3 regions of the Mesorhizobium sp. IMUNJ 23232 genome follow, and region 2 is predicted to be linked to each of the others. Evidence: predicted binding sites of a transcription regulator. Region 2 holds the regulator's gene; each other region holds the start of a gene.

Region 1 (4,407 bases), on a different contig from region 2:
TGGCCGATCTCGTGCCGGTGCTGCGGGCGCTGTCCGAAAAGGTCTCGGCGCGGCTAAAGAAGGCGCATATCGCCGGCCGCACCGTGGTGCTGAAGCTGAAGACGCAGGATTTCAAGCTCCGCACCCGCAACCGCCAGCTTGCCGATCCAACGCGGCTCGCCGACCGCATCTTCCAGACCGGGCTCCAGCTTCTTGAGAAGGAGGCGGACGGCACGAAATATCGCTTGCTCGGCATCGGCGTCAGCGACCTTTCCGACGACGGCCGCGCCGATCCGCCTGACCTGATCGACGAGCAAGCGCGCAAGCGGGCGATGGCCGAAGGCGCGATCGACACGCTGCGCGACAAGTTCGGCCGCAAGGCGGTGGAGACCGGCTATACGTTCGGGACTGGGCATCGCGGCCGCCCGTTGCGCCCGGGCGAAGACGACGACGCGCCGGAGGTGCAGCATCCGTGGGAGCGCACTTAGGAGCAACCAAAGTCGGATCGAGCGTCAGTCAAATGGTGGATTGACGGCATCGCACCAGACATTCGGGAACAAGGCGTGAAGGCGACGGCGAGCCGATTGCCCGAGGAATCGCCGCACGCTACAGTCGCTGCAATGTTTCGAAAGGAGATGATTGCCATGGTCACACGCGGGTTTGGCAGCCGGCAGCCGCCAGGCGAAACGTCCAACCGGCTTCCACCGGGCCAATATCTCACCGAGGACTTTCCGGTGCTGTCGGCCGGACCGACGCCGCGCGTAAAAGCCGAGGACTGGAGTTTTACACTGAAGATCGGACCGAAACCCGTGGCGAAATGGAGTTGGGACGAGTTCGGCCGCCTGCCGATCAGCCGCATGACCCGCGACATCCATTGCGTCACCGCTTGGTCGAAGTTCGACACCCATTGGGAGGGCGTGCTGGTCGACGACATTTTTGCCGAGGCCGGCATCGAGACGCCTAAACCTTACACGCTGGCGCATTCCTTCGACGGTTACACGACCAACGTGCCGACGGCCGATCTTGTCGGCGGCAAGGCGATGGTGGCGATCCGCTACGAGGGTAAGCCGATCCCCGCCGACCATGGCGGGCCGGCGCGGCTGCTGGTGCCGCATCTCTATTTCTGGAAATCGGCAAAGTGGATCGACGGGCTGCAGTTCATCGACCAGGACACCGGCGGTTTCTGGGAACTGCGCGGCTACCACATCTATGGCGACCCCTGGCGCGAGCAGCGCTACACGGATGACTGACGCCGCCGCGCCGGGCGGCGCTCCGCCGGTCCGCTGGCAGCCGGCGACGATCGCCAAAATCGTCCGGCGGACGCCGCGTGTCATCAGCTTTTTCTTCCGCCCGCAAAAACCCTTCGCCTGGCGGCCCGGCCAGCATGCCGACGTGCGGCTGACGGCCCCGGACGGTTACACCGCGCAGCGCAGCTATTCGATCGCCAACATCGCGGAAGACGGCGAGGAGGTCGAACTTGCCATCGAGCGCCTCGACGACGGCGAAGTCTCGTCCTTCTTCCACGACGTGGCGGCAGTCGGCGACGAGATCGAGCTGAAAGGGCCTCTCGGCGGCCATTTCGTCTGGACGGTCGAGGACAGCGGCCCGCTGCTGCTGGTCGGCGGCGGCTCCGGCGTCGTGCCGCTGATGAGCATGCTGCGCCACCGCGCCGCGCGGGAATCAAGCGTGCCGGCCGCCCTGCTCTACTCGTCGCGCAACTGGGACGAGGTGATTTTTCGCGACGAACTGCTGGTACTCGACGCCCAAGGCGGCGGCTTCGCCCTGACGTTCGCGATCACGCGCGAGGCGGCTAGGCGCGCGCAGGATTTGTCGCGTCGTATCGATCCGACGGCGGTCCAAATAGTGCTCGCCGGGCTTCCCGCCACCCCGTCGCACGCCTTCGTCTGCGGCAACAACGCCTTCGTCTCGACCGCAGCCGACGCGCTCGTCGCCACCGGCATCGCCCCCGACCGGATCAGGACGGAGCGCTACGGGCAGTAACGCCGTCTGCTTGCGCACGACTGCGCCCGGTTCCCGGCTGCATCACACCGCTGTTGTCGAACCGTCATTTTGCTGTGGCAGAGACTCCGGCAGCCAGCCCGGAGCCCGCAAATGACCGACCGCCAGAAAACCCGCCAGCGTCCTACCCGCCGCCAGAATTTCGGCCAGACCTACGGGTCGGTGCTGGCCGAGGGCGTCAGCCGGCGCGCCGTGCTGAAAGGTTTTTTCGCCTCGACCGCATTGGCCGCGATCGGCTCCGCTTCTGTGCCGAGCGTCGCGAAGGCTGCTGCGGAAAGCGTCTCCACTCTGAAGTTCGCAGAACTGACCCGAGTACGCGACAATACCGACCATTGGCCGGAAGGGTATGAGCGGCAAATTCTGCTGCGCTGGGGCGACGCGCTGTTTCCCGACAGCCCGGTCTTCGATCTCGCGACCCTCGACGGTCCCGCAGCCGAACGCCAGTTCGGCTACAACAACGATTTCACCGCCTTCATCCCGCTGCCGCATGGTTCGCAAAGCTCGGACCACGGCCTGCTGGTGGTCAGCCACGAATATGTCGATCCCTACCTGATGTTCCCCGGTCTCACCGACGAGGATTTTCGCGAAAAGCTGACCGACGCGCAGATCCGCGCGATCATGGCCGCGACAGGCGTCAGCATCGTCGAGGTCAGGCGCAATGGCGCCTCTTGGGAAGTGGTGAAGGACGGCCAATACAACCGCCGCATCCATATGGGCACCGAGATGGCGATCTCCGGCCCGGCGGCGGGCGACGACCGCTTGAAGACCAAGGCCGACCCGACCGGCAAAATCGTCTTCGGCACGATCTCCAACTGCAATGGCGGCATCGCCCCCTGGGGCACGATGCTGTCAGGCGAGGAAGGCGCGATGGACGTCTTCGCCGGCGACTACAAGACGCTGCCCAACCAGGACTTGGTCGAGCGCCAGGGCTGGGATGAGGAAGAGAACGATCTCTATTCGGTGTCGCGGCTGGAGCCGCGCTTCAAGTTCGAGGAAGATCCGAACGAGTGGATGAAATTCGACTGGGTGGTCGAGATCGACCCATTCGACCCCGCCGCCAAGCCGGTGAAGCGCACCGCGCTCGGCCGCTTCACCCATGAAGGCGCGCAGGTCGCGTTGGCGCCCGACGGCCGCGTCGTCATCTACATGGGCGACGACGACGATTTCGAATATCTCTACCGCTTTGTCACCCGCGATCCGTACAACGCCAACGACCGCGTTGCCAACAAGGACCTGCTCGACAACGGCACGCTGTCGGTCGCGAAATTCGCCAGCGACGGCTCGGTCGAGTGGCTGCCGCTGGTCGCCGGCCAAGGGCCGCTCACCGCCGAAGCCGGCTTTGCCACCCAGGCCGACGTGGTGCTCAACACGCGCACCGCCGCCGACCTGCTCGGCGCGACGCCGATGGACGGTCCGGAAGGGTTCATTCCGCACACCGGCACAGGCAAACTCTACGTAGCGATGACCGAGAACGAAGATCGCCTGCCGGCAGGCGGCGGCGACGAGAGCGAGACGGTCAACGTTGCCAATCCGCGCGGCCCGAATCCCAACGGCCATTTGCTGGAACTCGTACCCCCCGGCGCGCCGGACAAGCCGGACCATGCGGCGGAAAAGTTTGCGTGGGACGTGTTCGTGCTTTGCGGCGACCCGGCCGTGCCCGCCGACGAATGCCGCTACCATCCCGACACATCAGCCAATGGCTGGTTCACCGATCCGGACAATATCGGCGTCGACCCGGCCGGCCGCATCTGGGTGACCACCGACGGCCCGCCGCCGGAAGACCTTGCCGACGCGCTCTACGCGATGGATACGGAAGGCCCCGGCCGGGCGCTGCCGAAACTGTTCTACATCCCGCCGGTCGGATCGGAATGCTGCTCGCCCGCCTTCACGCCGGACGGAACGACGCTGTTCGTATCGATCCAGCATCCGGGTGCGCTGCGGCTCGGCGACAATGAGGATGCGACCTCGGTCGCCGACGCCGGCACCAACTGGCCGGACTTTTCCGATGGCATGCCGGCGCGCCCGTCACTGGTGGTGATAACCAAACAGAGCAACGGTGTGATTGGGAGCTGACGGCTGCCGGGCGGATCGGCACCTTCCGATCCGCAAATCCCTATACCAATTCCACCTCGACCACGCCGGGCACGGCCCGCATCGCCGACGCCACCTGTGGCGAGATGCGGTAGCCGCCCGGCAGCGATACCTCGACTTCGCCGCGCGCGTCGTCCTTGAGCACGATGAAGCTGACCTGCCCGTCGCCCTTGACGCCGAGCTGGCCGGCCAGCGTGTTCAGCGGCGCGGCGTCGCGGACGTAGATGCGCAGCGCCTTCTGCACGCGGCTCGCCTCGTCCTCCAGCGATTGCGCCGTCTGGATGCGCAGGTTGACGCCCTCCGGCCGGTCTTCGGCCT
Region 2 (4,407 bases):
ACCGCGAAAACAGGCATGACGCTGTTCAATCCACGGAGCGTAAGCAAAAGCAGCGCCAGCGCGCATGCCGCCTCAAGCATTGCCGCCAGTCCCATGACAAAACGGCGCCCGAACCGGTCAGCAATAGCGCCGGTGACAAGCACGAGCAGCAGCGATGGGATGAACTGAACGATGCCGACAAGCCCGAGATCATAAGGATCTCTCGTCAGGTCGTAGACCTGCCAGCTTACAGCCACGGAAACGATCTGGGTCGAGAACGTCGCCAGGAAACGTGCCGACCAGAAGGCGAGGAACGGGCGGTGCCGGAAGGCAGCATAGCGCTGGCTTGCGGCTGTCGCGGTTTGAGAAGACATCGGGCTCGGTATGCGAGTGAAGGAACCGCGCTGTCCTTAGCGCGGTTCGCGGCCGTTATCGCCCCTAATTCGCGGCTGGACCAAGAAGAAGGCGGGCTCCCTCCGAGATTGGCGGATCGGCGGTGCGTCCTTCGAAGCCCGCCATGTCTTACCCCTCGGCCTTGAACGTTTCCGCTTCCTTGCGGATCTTTTCCCAATCGTTGCCGTGGCGCTTCAGAAGTTCGCGCGCCTGGCGTGGCGAGAGGTCGGTCGTTTCCGCCAGATGCTTAACCTCGAGTTCCTGGCCTGCCGCCAACTGGCCTTCTTGCTTCGCTGTCTTCGCCATCGGGTCTTCCTCCGTTGGCTGGTTCAACGCGCGGGTGGCAGAAAAGTCGCACGGCAATCTTTGCCAGGTCAAGAAGGGAGTCCCAAGCGCCGGACGATCATCCCGGAACTTCTTCTCGCACATGCGAGTTTCCGCTGGAGCGAATGGAGATTTTTCGATGATCAAATGGCTTGTCCGGCTCGGTCTGGCGGTGGTGGCGACACGGCTCGCCGCAAAATACATGGCGCCCGACGCTGAAGCCGAACCCGTTCCGGCAGATGCATCTTCAGGAAAGCCAAAAAGACGGAGGACAATGAAATGACCCGCTTCGGTTTGGCCGCCGCCGCGCTGGCCGGATATGTGGCCTATCGAATTGGCCGCCGGCTGGTCGAGGAAAACAGCAGCGAAGACAAGGCTGTCGCAAGGGCTACACGACGCCGGAAGGTCCATCGCGCTCCGCCGCCGCATATCGGCGTCGATGTCAGCGCCAAGACACCTGGCCAGAGCCGGCCACATTGATCTCGCTGAGACCGCCGAGGCGGTTAGTGTTCCGTCAGCGCTTCGTTGAGCAGGTCGAGGTCGACGTAGAAATACCGCACCAGGCAGCGCTGGACCTCTTCGGCGTCGAAGCCGTGACTTCTTAGATACGAAACCGATTCCTGGATGGCGCGCCGGTCGACGAGTTTTGTCTTGCGGTCGTCCTGGGCATCCATGAGGGCGTCCATCTCGGCGATGTTCCGATTCTTGGACAGGATTTGCATATGGTTTCCCGCAGGCTTCATGCCTGCCAAAGTATCGAATTAAGGATAACAAAACGCTAATGCCGGCCGGGAGCGCGCCGCGCACTGTCGGGGAAGAAGATTGCGCGAGAATGACGCCCGCCGCGAAACCGCGACGGGATGGGCAATCATTCTTCGCTTATGGAGTAGCCGGCGCCGCGCACGGTGCGGATGACGTCAGGCAGGCGGCCGGTGTTCACCGCCTTGCGCAGCCGTCCGACATGCACGTCGACGGTGCGCTCGTCGATGTAGATCGTCTCGCCCCAGACATTGTCGAGCAGTTGCCCGCGCGAGAATACCCGGCCGGGATGCCGCATCATGAATTCCAGCAGCCGGAACTCGGTCGGCCCAAGCCTGATCTCGCTCTTCTTGCGGTAGACCCGGTGCGATTCGCGGTCGAGCACGATGTCGCCGACCTTCAGCACCGAGGACAGCACCTCCGGCTTGGCGCGCCGCAGCAGCGCTTTCACCCGCGCCACGAATTCCGGCGTCGAGAACGGTTTTACCAGATAGTCGTCGGCGCCGGTGGCCAGCCCGCGCACCCGGTCGCTCTCCTCGCCGCGCGCCGTCAGCATGATGATAGGCAGCCGCTCGGTCTCCGGCCGCATCCTGAGCCGCCGACAGAGCTCGATGCCGGAGACGGCCGGCAGCATCCAGTCGAGCACCAGCAGGTCCGGCACGTTTTCCTGGAGCCGTATCTCAGCCTCGTCGCCGCGCATGACGACCTCGACCTGATAACCTTCCGATTCCAGATTGTAGCGGAGGAGGACGCCGAGCGGTTCTTCGTCCTCGACCACCATGACCTTCGGAGCGATCATCGCACCTCGCTTGAAATTATTCGGCGAGGACGGTCGTCGCCGTCTCGTCGAGTTTCGGGCGGTTCGCCGGAAGCTGCGAGCCGGTCAGCACATAATAGGCGTTTTCCGCAATGTTGGTCACGTGGTCGCCGATGCGCTCCAGATTCTTGGCGCAGAACAGCAGATGCGTGCAGGTGGTGATGTTGCGCGGGTCTTCCATCATGTAGGTCAGCAATTCGCGGAACACCGAAGTGTATTTGAGGTCGATCTTCTCGTCTTCGGCGCGCAGCCTGTCGAGTTCGTCCGGCTTGCGTCCGGTATAGGCGGCAATCACACCGCTGATCTGGGCGAGCACCAGCGTCGCCATGTCGTCGATGCCGTGCGACAGACCGCGCGGCGTGGCGCCCTCGCCGATCGCGCCAACGCGCTTGGCTACATTCTTGGCGAGATCGCCGATGCGCTCGAGGTCGCCGGCCATGCGGATGGCGCCCAACACGGCGCGCAAATCCTGCGCCATCGGCTGGCGCTTGGCGATCAAGGTGATAGCCCGGTCATCCAGCTCGCGCTGCTTGGCGTCCATGACGGTGTCTTCGGAAATGATCCGCTGCGCCGCTGCCGTGTCGGTGTGCAGCAGCGCCCGGATCGAATCGCCGACCATCGAGCTCGACAGATCGGCCATGTCGCGGATCAACTGGTCGATCTGTTCCAGATCCTCGTCGAACGAGGCAACGGTATGTTCGCGCATTCTCGTGTTCCTTGAGCCGGATCAGCCGAAGCGGCCGGTAATATAGTCCTGCGTGCGCTTGTCGTCGGGGTTGGTGAACATCTTGTCCGTCGCCCCTTCCTCGACCAGGTAGCCCAGATGGAACATGGCGGTGCGTTGCGACACGCGCGCCGCCTGCTGCATCGAGTGCGTCACGATGACGATCGTGTAGTTGGCGCGCAATTCGTCGATCAGCTCCTCCACCTTGGCGGTGGCGATCGGGTCGAGCGCCGAGCAGGGTTCGTCCATCAGGATGACTTCCGGCGACACGGCGATGGCGCGGGCGATGCAGAGGCGCTGCTGCTGGCCGCCGGAAAGCCCGGTGCCGGGCTCGTGCAGACGATCCTTGACCTCATTCCAGATCGCCGCCTTCTGCAGACTGGATTCAACGATGCCGTCGAGATCGGCCTTGCTCTTGCTGAGGCCGTGGATCTTCGGGCCGTAGGCGACATTCTCGTAGATCGACTTCGGGAACGGGTTGGGTTTCTGGAACACCATGCCGACGCGGGCGCGCAATTCGACCACGTCGATCCTCGGGTCGTAGATGTTCTCGCCATCGAGGGTGATGTTGCCGCCGACGCGGCAGATCGGGATCGTGTCGTTCATGCGATTGAGGCAGCGCAGGAAGGTCGACTTGCCGCACCCCGACGGGCCGATCAGCGCCGTCACCTGGTTTTCGCGCACGTCGAGATTGACGTCGAACAGCGCCTGCTTCTGGCCGTAATGAACGGTGACCTTCTCGCCCTTTACCTTGATCGCCGGACCGACCGACTGGTCCCGAAGCTTCTGCTCGACCTTGGCTTCCGTCATGATGTTCATGTCCCTCTACCCCTTACCAGCGGCGCTCGAAGCGCTTGCGCAGGATGACAGCTATGGCGTTCATCACGATCAGGAACGCCAGCAAGATGAGAATCGCGGCGGATGTCTTCTGCTGGAACCCGGGCTCCGGAAAATCCGCCCACATAAATATCTGCACAGGCAGAATCGTCGCCGGGTCGGTGAATCCGCCGGGTATGTCGACGATGAAGGCAACCATGCCGATCATCAGCAGCGGCGCCGTCTCGCCGAGCGCATGCGCCATGCCAAGGATCGTGCCGGTCATGATGCCCGGCATCGCCAGCGGCAGCACATGATGGAACACAGTCTGAACCTTCGACGCGCCGATGCCCAGCGCCGCTTCGCGGATCGACGGCGGCACCGCTCGGATGGAGGCGCGCGACGCGATGATGATGATCGGCAGCGTCATCAGCGCCAGCACCATGCCGCCGACAAGCGGCGCCGAGCGCGGCAGGCCGAAGAAATTCAGGAACACGGCAAGTCCGAGCAGGCCGTAGACGATCGAGGGAACGGCGGCGAGATTGTTGATGTTGACCTCGATGAGGGTCGTCCACCGGTTCTTCGGCGCGAATTC
Region 3 (4,407 bases), on a different contig from region 2:
ACGGTAGTAGCCGCCACGAATGTCATCCTCGCGCGTCCACATATGCTTCAGCGGACGCGTGCCGCCGCTTGCCTTGTAGACTTCTGCCGCCTCCTGCATGTAGGGCGAGCCGAACTGCGCGCGCCGGCCAAAACTGCCACCGGCGAGCTGGGTGTTCAGCCGGACTTTTGACGGATCGAGACCGACGATCTTTGCCACCGTCATGTGGTCCATGCCGGGGAACTGGGCGCCGTTGTAGACGTCGAGAATCCCGTCTTCGCCCATCACGAAGGCGGCGTCGAGCGGCTCCATCGGCGCATGGGCGAGGAAGGGGAAGACGATCTCGGCTTCCAGCGTCTGCACGCCCGGCTCGGAAAACGCCTTGCCGACGTCGCCGCGATTGGCGGCCTCCAGCCCTTTCTCCGAGAATTTCTTCGCGAAATCGGCGGTAAGCTCGCTGCTGGAACGGGTTTCCGCCTTCGAAAGATCCCACTCGATTTTCAGCGCGGCACGGCCTTTGAGCGCCGCGAACGTGTTGTCGGCATAGACGGCGACGCCTTGCGACACCTGCTTGACGTCGACGACGCCCGGCACCTTGCGTGCCTCGGCATCGTCGAAGGATTTTACCGTTGCGCCGAAATGGCCGGCATGCGCTACAACCGCGACCAGCATGTTGTCGGCAAGAACGTCGAGCGTGTAGATCGCCTTGCCGGTCGATTTTTCCACCGTGTCCAGCTTCGGCAGGTCGTGGCCAATCAGCAGGAAGTCCTTGGGGTCCTTGAGCTTCGGCTCGGCCGGGGGCGTCTGCTGCGCGGCGTTGTCGGCCAGCGCGCCAAAACCGCTTTCCTTGCCACTGGCGGCGTGCTTGATGCGGCCCTTCGAGACGGTGATCTCGGTGGCGGGCACGCCCCATTCCTCGGCTGCGGCGGCCACCAGCATGGCGCGGGCCGTGGCGCCGGCGGTGCGGTACTGCTCGTAGGAATTGGCGATGGCCGAGGAGCCGCCGGTGCCTTGCAGCCCGAACATCAGGTTGGCGTAGACCTTGTCGTCGGCGGGAGAATGCACGGCGCGCATCTGGCTCCAGTCGGCGTCGAGTTCCTCGGCGATCAGCGTGGCCAATCCGGTGAACGGCCCCTGGCCGAATTCGATGTGCTTGGAAAGAATCGTCACGGTATCGTCAGTGCCGACCTTCACGAAGGCGTTCATCTGCGGCAGGGCGGAGCCGCCGCCGGCGGGCACGCCTTGCGAAACGCTTGCCGCAAAGGCTTTCGGCGCGACAGCGATGCCGATTACGAGGCCGGCTCCCTGCAGGAAGGCGCGGCGGGTGGTGGTGATGGACTGGAAAGTCATGGCTCAGCCCTCCATCGTGTCGGCGGCGTCCTTGATCGCCTGCCGGATGCGTTGATAGGTGGCGCAGCGGCAGATATTGCCGGCCATCGCCCCGTCTATGTCCTCGTCCGTCGGCTTCGGCGTCAGTTGCAGCAGCGCCACCGCCGACATGATCTGGCCGGACTGGCAATAGCCGCATTGCGGCACGTCGAGCGCCAGCCAGGCCTTGTGCACGGCCTCGGCCTCGGCGCCGGAAATGCCCTCGATGGTGATCACCTCCGAGCCGTCGACCGTCGAGATCGGCGTGATGCAGGAGCGGCGGGTCGAGCCGTCGAGATGCACGGTGCAGGCGCCGCATTGCGCGACCCCGCAGCCATATTTGGTGCCGGTCAGCTTCTCGAAGTCGCGGATGACCCAGAGCAGCGGCGTGTCCGGGTCGCCGTCGAAACTCTTCTTGCTGCCGTTGAGGGTGAAATTGATCATGGCTTGAGCCTCCGTGGTCTGCGTACCGCTCGGTGACATATTAGATGTCCCGCTTGCCATGGGGATCAATGCACGATCCTCTCAATCTGTTGCACGATCGGTGCGCCGCCGGCCGGCCATCCCGCGAACTCAGGCCGCGACCTTAAATATGAGTAAGGCAGTCAAATTCTTGAGCCGTGACACATGATTGTTATGCAACCTCCATAAGAGCGAAGGGGAATGTAGAACGGCCGCGGGGAAGCGGCCCAATTATCGGAGAGGCGTTTTATGAAAAAGCTTGCACGAGCAACCGTCACGGGCGTGTCGGTGCTGGCCATCGCGGCACCGGCTTTCGCGCAGTCCCCCGTCAAGCAGGTTCAGGACAGCTATTATGTCGCCGCGCAGGCGGCGCTGGACAAGATCATGGCGATCAAGCCGAACACCGGCAAGGCCAAGAACGTGATCCTGTTCGTCGGCGACGGCATGTCGATCCCGACCATCACGGCGGCCCGCATTTTCGACGGCCAGCAGAAGGGCGTCGACGGTGAAAGCAATTCGCTGTCGTTCGAAACCCTGCTGCCCTACGCAGCGCTTTCCAAGACCTACACCCATGACTCGCAGGTCGCCGACTCGGCTCCGACCGCGACCGCCATGGTCACCGGCGTCAAGTCGGTCAACGGCACCGTCGGCGTCACGCAGGCGGTCAAGTACAAGGACTGCGCCAGCGTGAAGGGCGCCGAAGCCACCACGATCTTCGAGCAGGCCGAAGCCGCAGGGATGTCGACCGGCGTCGTCTCGACGGCCCGCGTCACCCATGCGACCCCGGCCGCCACCTATGCCAAGGCCGCCAACCGTGACTTGGAGAACGACTCGCAGCTTTCCGACGCCGACAAGGCTGGCGGCTGCAAGGACATCGCCGCGCAGTTGATCGACTGGCCGGCCGGCAACGGTTTTGAGGTGATCCTCGGCGGCGGCCGCTCCAACTTCATGCTGAAGGAGCAGGCGGATCCGGAAGCCGCCGACAAGACCGGCGCCCGCACCGACGGTCGCGACCTCGTCAAGGAATGGCAGGCCAAATACAATGACGGCGCCTATGTGTGGAACAAGGCGGAGTTCGACGCCGTCGACGCGTCGAAGACCGGCCATCTCTTCGGCCTGTTCGAGCGCAGCCACATGCAGTACGAGACCGACCGCGAGAAGGACAAGGGCGGCGAGCCGTCGCTGGCCGAGATGACCACCAAGGCCATCGACGTGCTGTCCACCAACGCCGACGGCTACGTGCTGATGGTCGAGGCCGGCCGCATCGACCACGCCCACCATGCCGGCAATGCTTATCGCGCGCTTGAGGACACCGTCGCCCTCTCGGACGCCGTGAAGGCTGCCTACGACAAGGTGAACCCGGAAGAGACGCTGATCATCGTCACCGCCGACCACAGCCACGTCTTCTCGATCGCTGGTTATCCGAAGCGCAACAACCCGATCCTCGGCATCGCCGGCACCGGCGACGACAAGAAGCCCTACACCACGCTCGGCTACATGAACGGCCCCGGCGCCAAGCTCGACGAGCCGCGCGTCGACCTTACCAATGTCGACACCCAGGATCCGGACTTCCTGCAGCAGGCGCTGGTTCCGCTCGGCGAGAGCGAGACCCATGCCGGCGACGACGTTGCCATTCTGGCGCAAGGCCCGTGGGCTCACCTGTTCCAGGGTATCGTCGAGCAGAACCTGATTTATCACGTCATCGCCAAGGCGACCGATATGGCCGCCAAGCCGCAGAAGCAGGCTTCGAACTGATTGGCTTCGGCCGATTTTGAACGCTAGATTCGGCGCCGGTTTCGACCGGCGCCGATCGCCTTTGCAAATGAGGCACTGACAGCAGAAGGGGAGATGGCGATGAACCGACGCGACATGCTTTCCGCGATGGCCTTGGCCGCCGCATGGCCGCTTGCGACCGGCGCGGAGGCCGCGGCTGCCGTTCCGACCCTGAAATTCCGCGAGCTCTATATCCGCGGCAACGACCTCACCGACAAGGCGAAGTCGCTGGAAGGCGCCGAGGTCGAGATGATCGGCTATATGGCGCCGCCGCTGAAGCCGGAGATCGATTTCTTCGTGCTGACCAAGCTTCCCATGTCCACCTGCCCCTTCTGCGAAAGCGAGGCGCAATGGCCCGACGACATCGTGCTCGCCCATGCGCAGGGCTCGTTGCGTGTCGTACGCTACACCGACCTGATCCGTGTCCAGGGGCGCCTTGAGACCGGCTTCAAGACCGATGCCGAGACAGGTTTTGTCAGTTACGTGCGCCTGATGGACGTGCGTTACGAAAAGCTCTGAGTCATCCATGGTCGGACTTGCCGGGGAGGCCCGCGGCCTGCGTTTCGACGTGCGGACCGGCAGGCGGGAAATCCAGACCATCGTCGATGTCCCGCATCTGCGGCTGGAGCCGGGCGAACTGCTGGCGCTTGCCGGGCCCTCCGGGTCCGGAAAATCGACGCTGCTCTATCTTCTCAGCGGCCTGCTCGTGCCGTCCGCCGGGCATGTCGCCTGGGCTGGCGCAGATCTGGCCGCGATGGGCGAGGGCGCCCGCGACCGCTGGCGGCGGCAGAATGCCGGCTTCGTCTTCCAGAATTTCCACTTGAT

The links. The regulator PhoB, encoded in region 2, activates phosphate uptake and scavenging genes when phosphate is short. The targets are predictions, from matches to a motif close to TGTCATNNANCTGTCAT.
Region 1: ACH196_RS19580 (PhoX family protein) is a predicted target of PhoB. The motif match lies at 2,032-2,048, and genes of this name have one in related genera.
Region 3: ACH196_RS07720 (alkaline phosphatase) is a predicted target of PhoB. The motif match lies at 1,969-1,985, and genes of this name have one in related genera.

What each region holds. Positions count from the first base shown of each region.
Region 1 covers NZ_JBIRCY010000027.1:21,480-25,886, reverse strand. Annotated here, with positions in the region: gene ACH196_RS19595 (DNA polymerase IV) at 1-467, shown strand, start outside; gene ACH196_RS19590 (sulfite oxidase-like oxidoreductase) at 624-1,229, shown strand; gene ACH196_RS19585 (ferredoxin reductase) at 1,222-1,980, shown strand; gene ACH196_RS19580 (PhoX family protein) at 2,092-4,071, shown strand; gene dnaE (DNA polymerase III subunit alpha) at 4,112-4,407, opposite strand, start outside.
Region 2 covers NZ_JBIRCY010000001.1:75,956-80,362, reverse strand. Annotated here, with positions in the region: gene ACH196_RS00435 (MFS transporter) at 1-353, opposite strand, end outside; gene ACH196_RS00430 (hypothetical protein) at 502-1,107, opposite strand; gene ACH196_RS00425 (hypothetical protein) at 1,200-1,418, opposite strand; gene phoB (phosphate regulon transcriptional regulator PhoB) at 1,565-2,254, opposite strand; gene phoU (phosphate signaling complex protein PhoU) at 2,271-2,978, opposite strand; gene pstB (phosphate ABC transporter ATP-binding protein PstB) at 3,000-3,815, opposite strand; gene pstA (phosphate ABC transporter permease PstA) at 3,829-4,407, opposite strand, start outside.
Region 3 covers NZ_JBIRCY010000008.1:4,253-8,659, forward strand. Annotated here, with positions in the region: gene ACH196_RS07710 (molybdopterin cofactor-binding domain-containing protein) at 1-1,329, opposite strand, end outside; gene ACH196_RS07715 ((2Fe-2S)-binding protein) at 1,333-1,791, opposite strand; gene ACH196_RS07720 (alkaline phosphatase) at 2,059-3,564, shown strand; gene ACH196_RS07725 (hypothetical protein) at 3,664-4,101, shown strand; gene ACH196_RS07730 (ABC transporter ATP-binding protein) at 4,109-4,407, shown strand, end outside.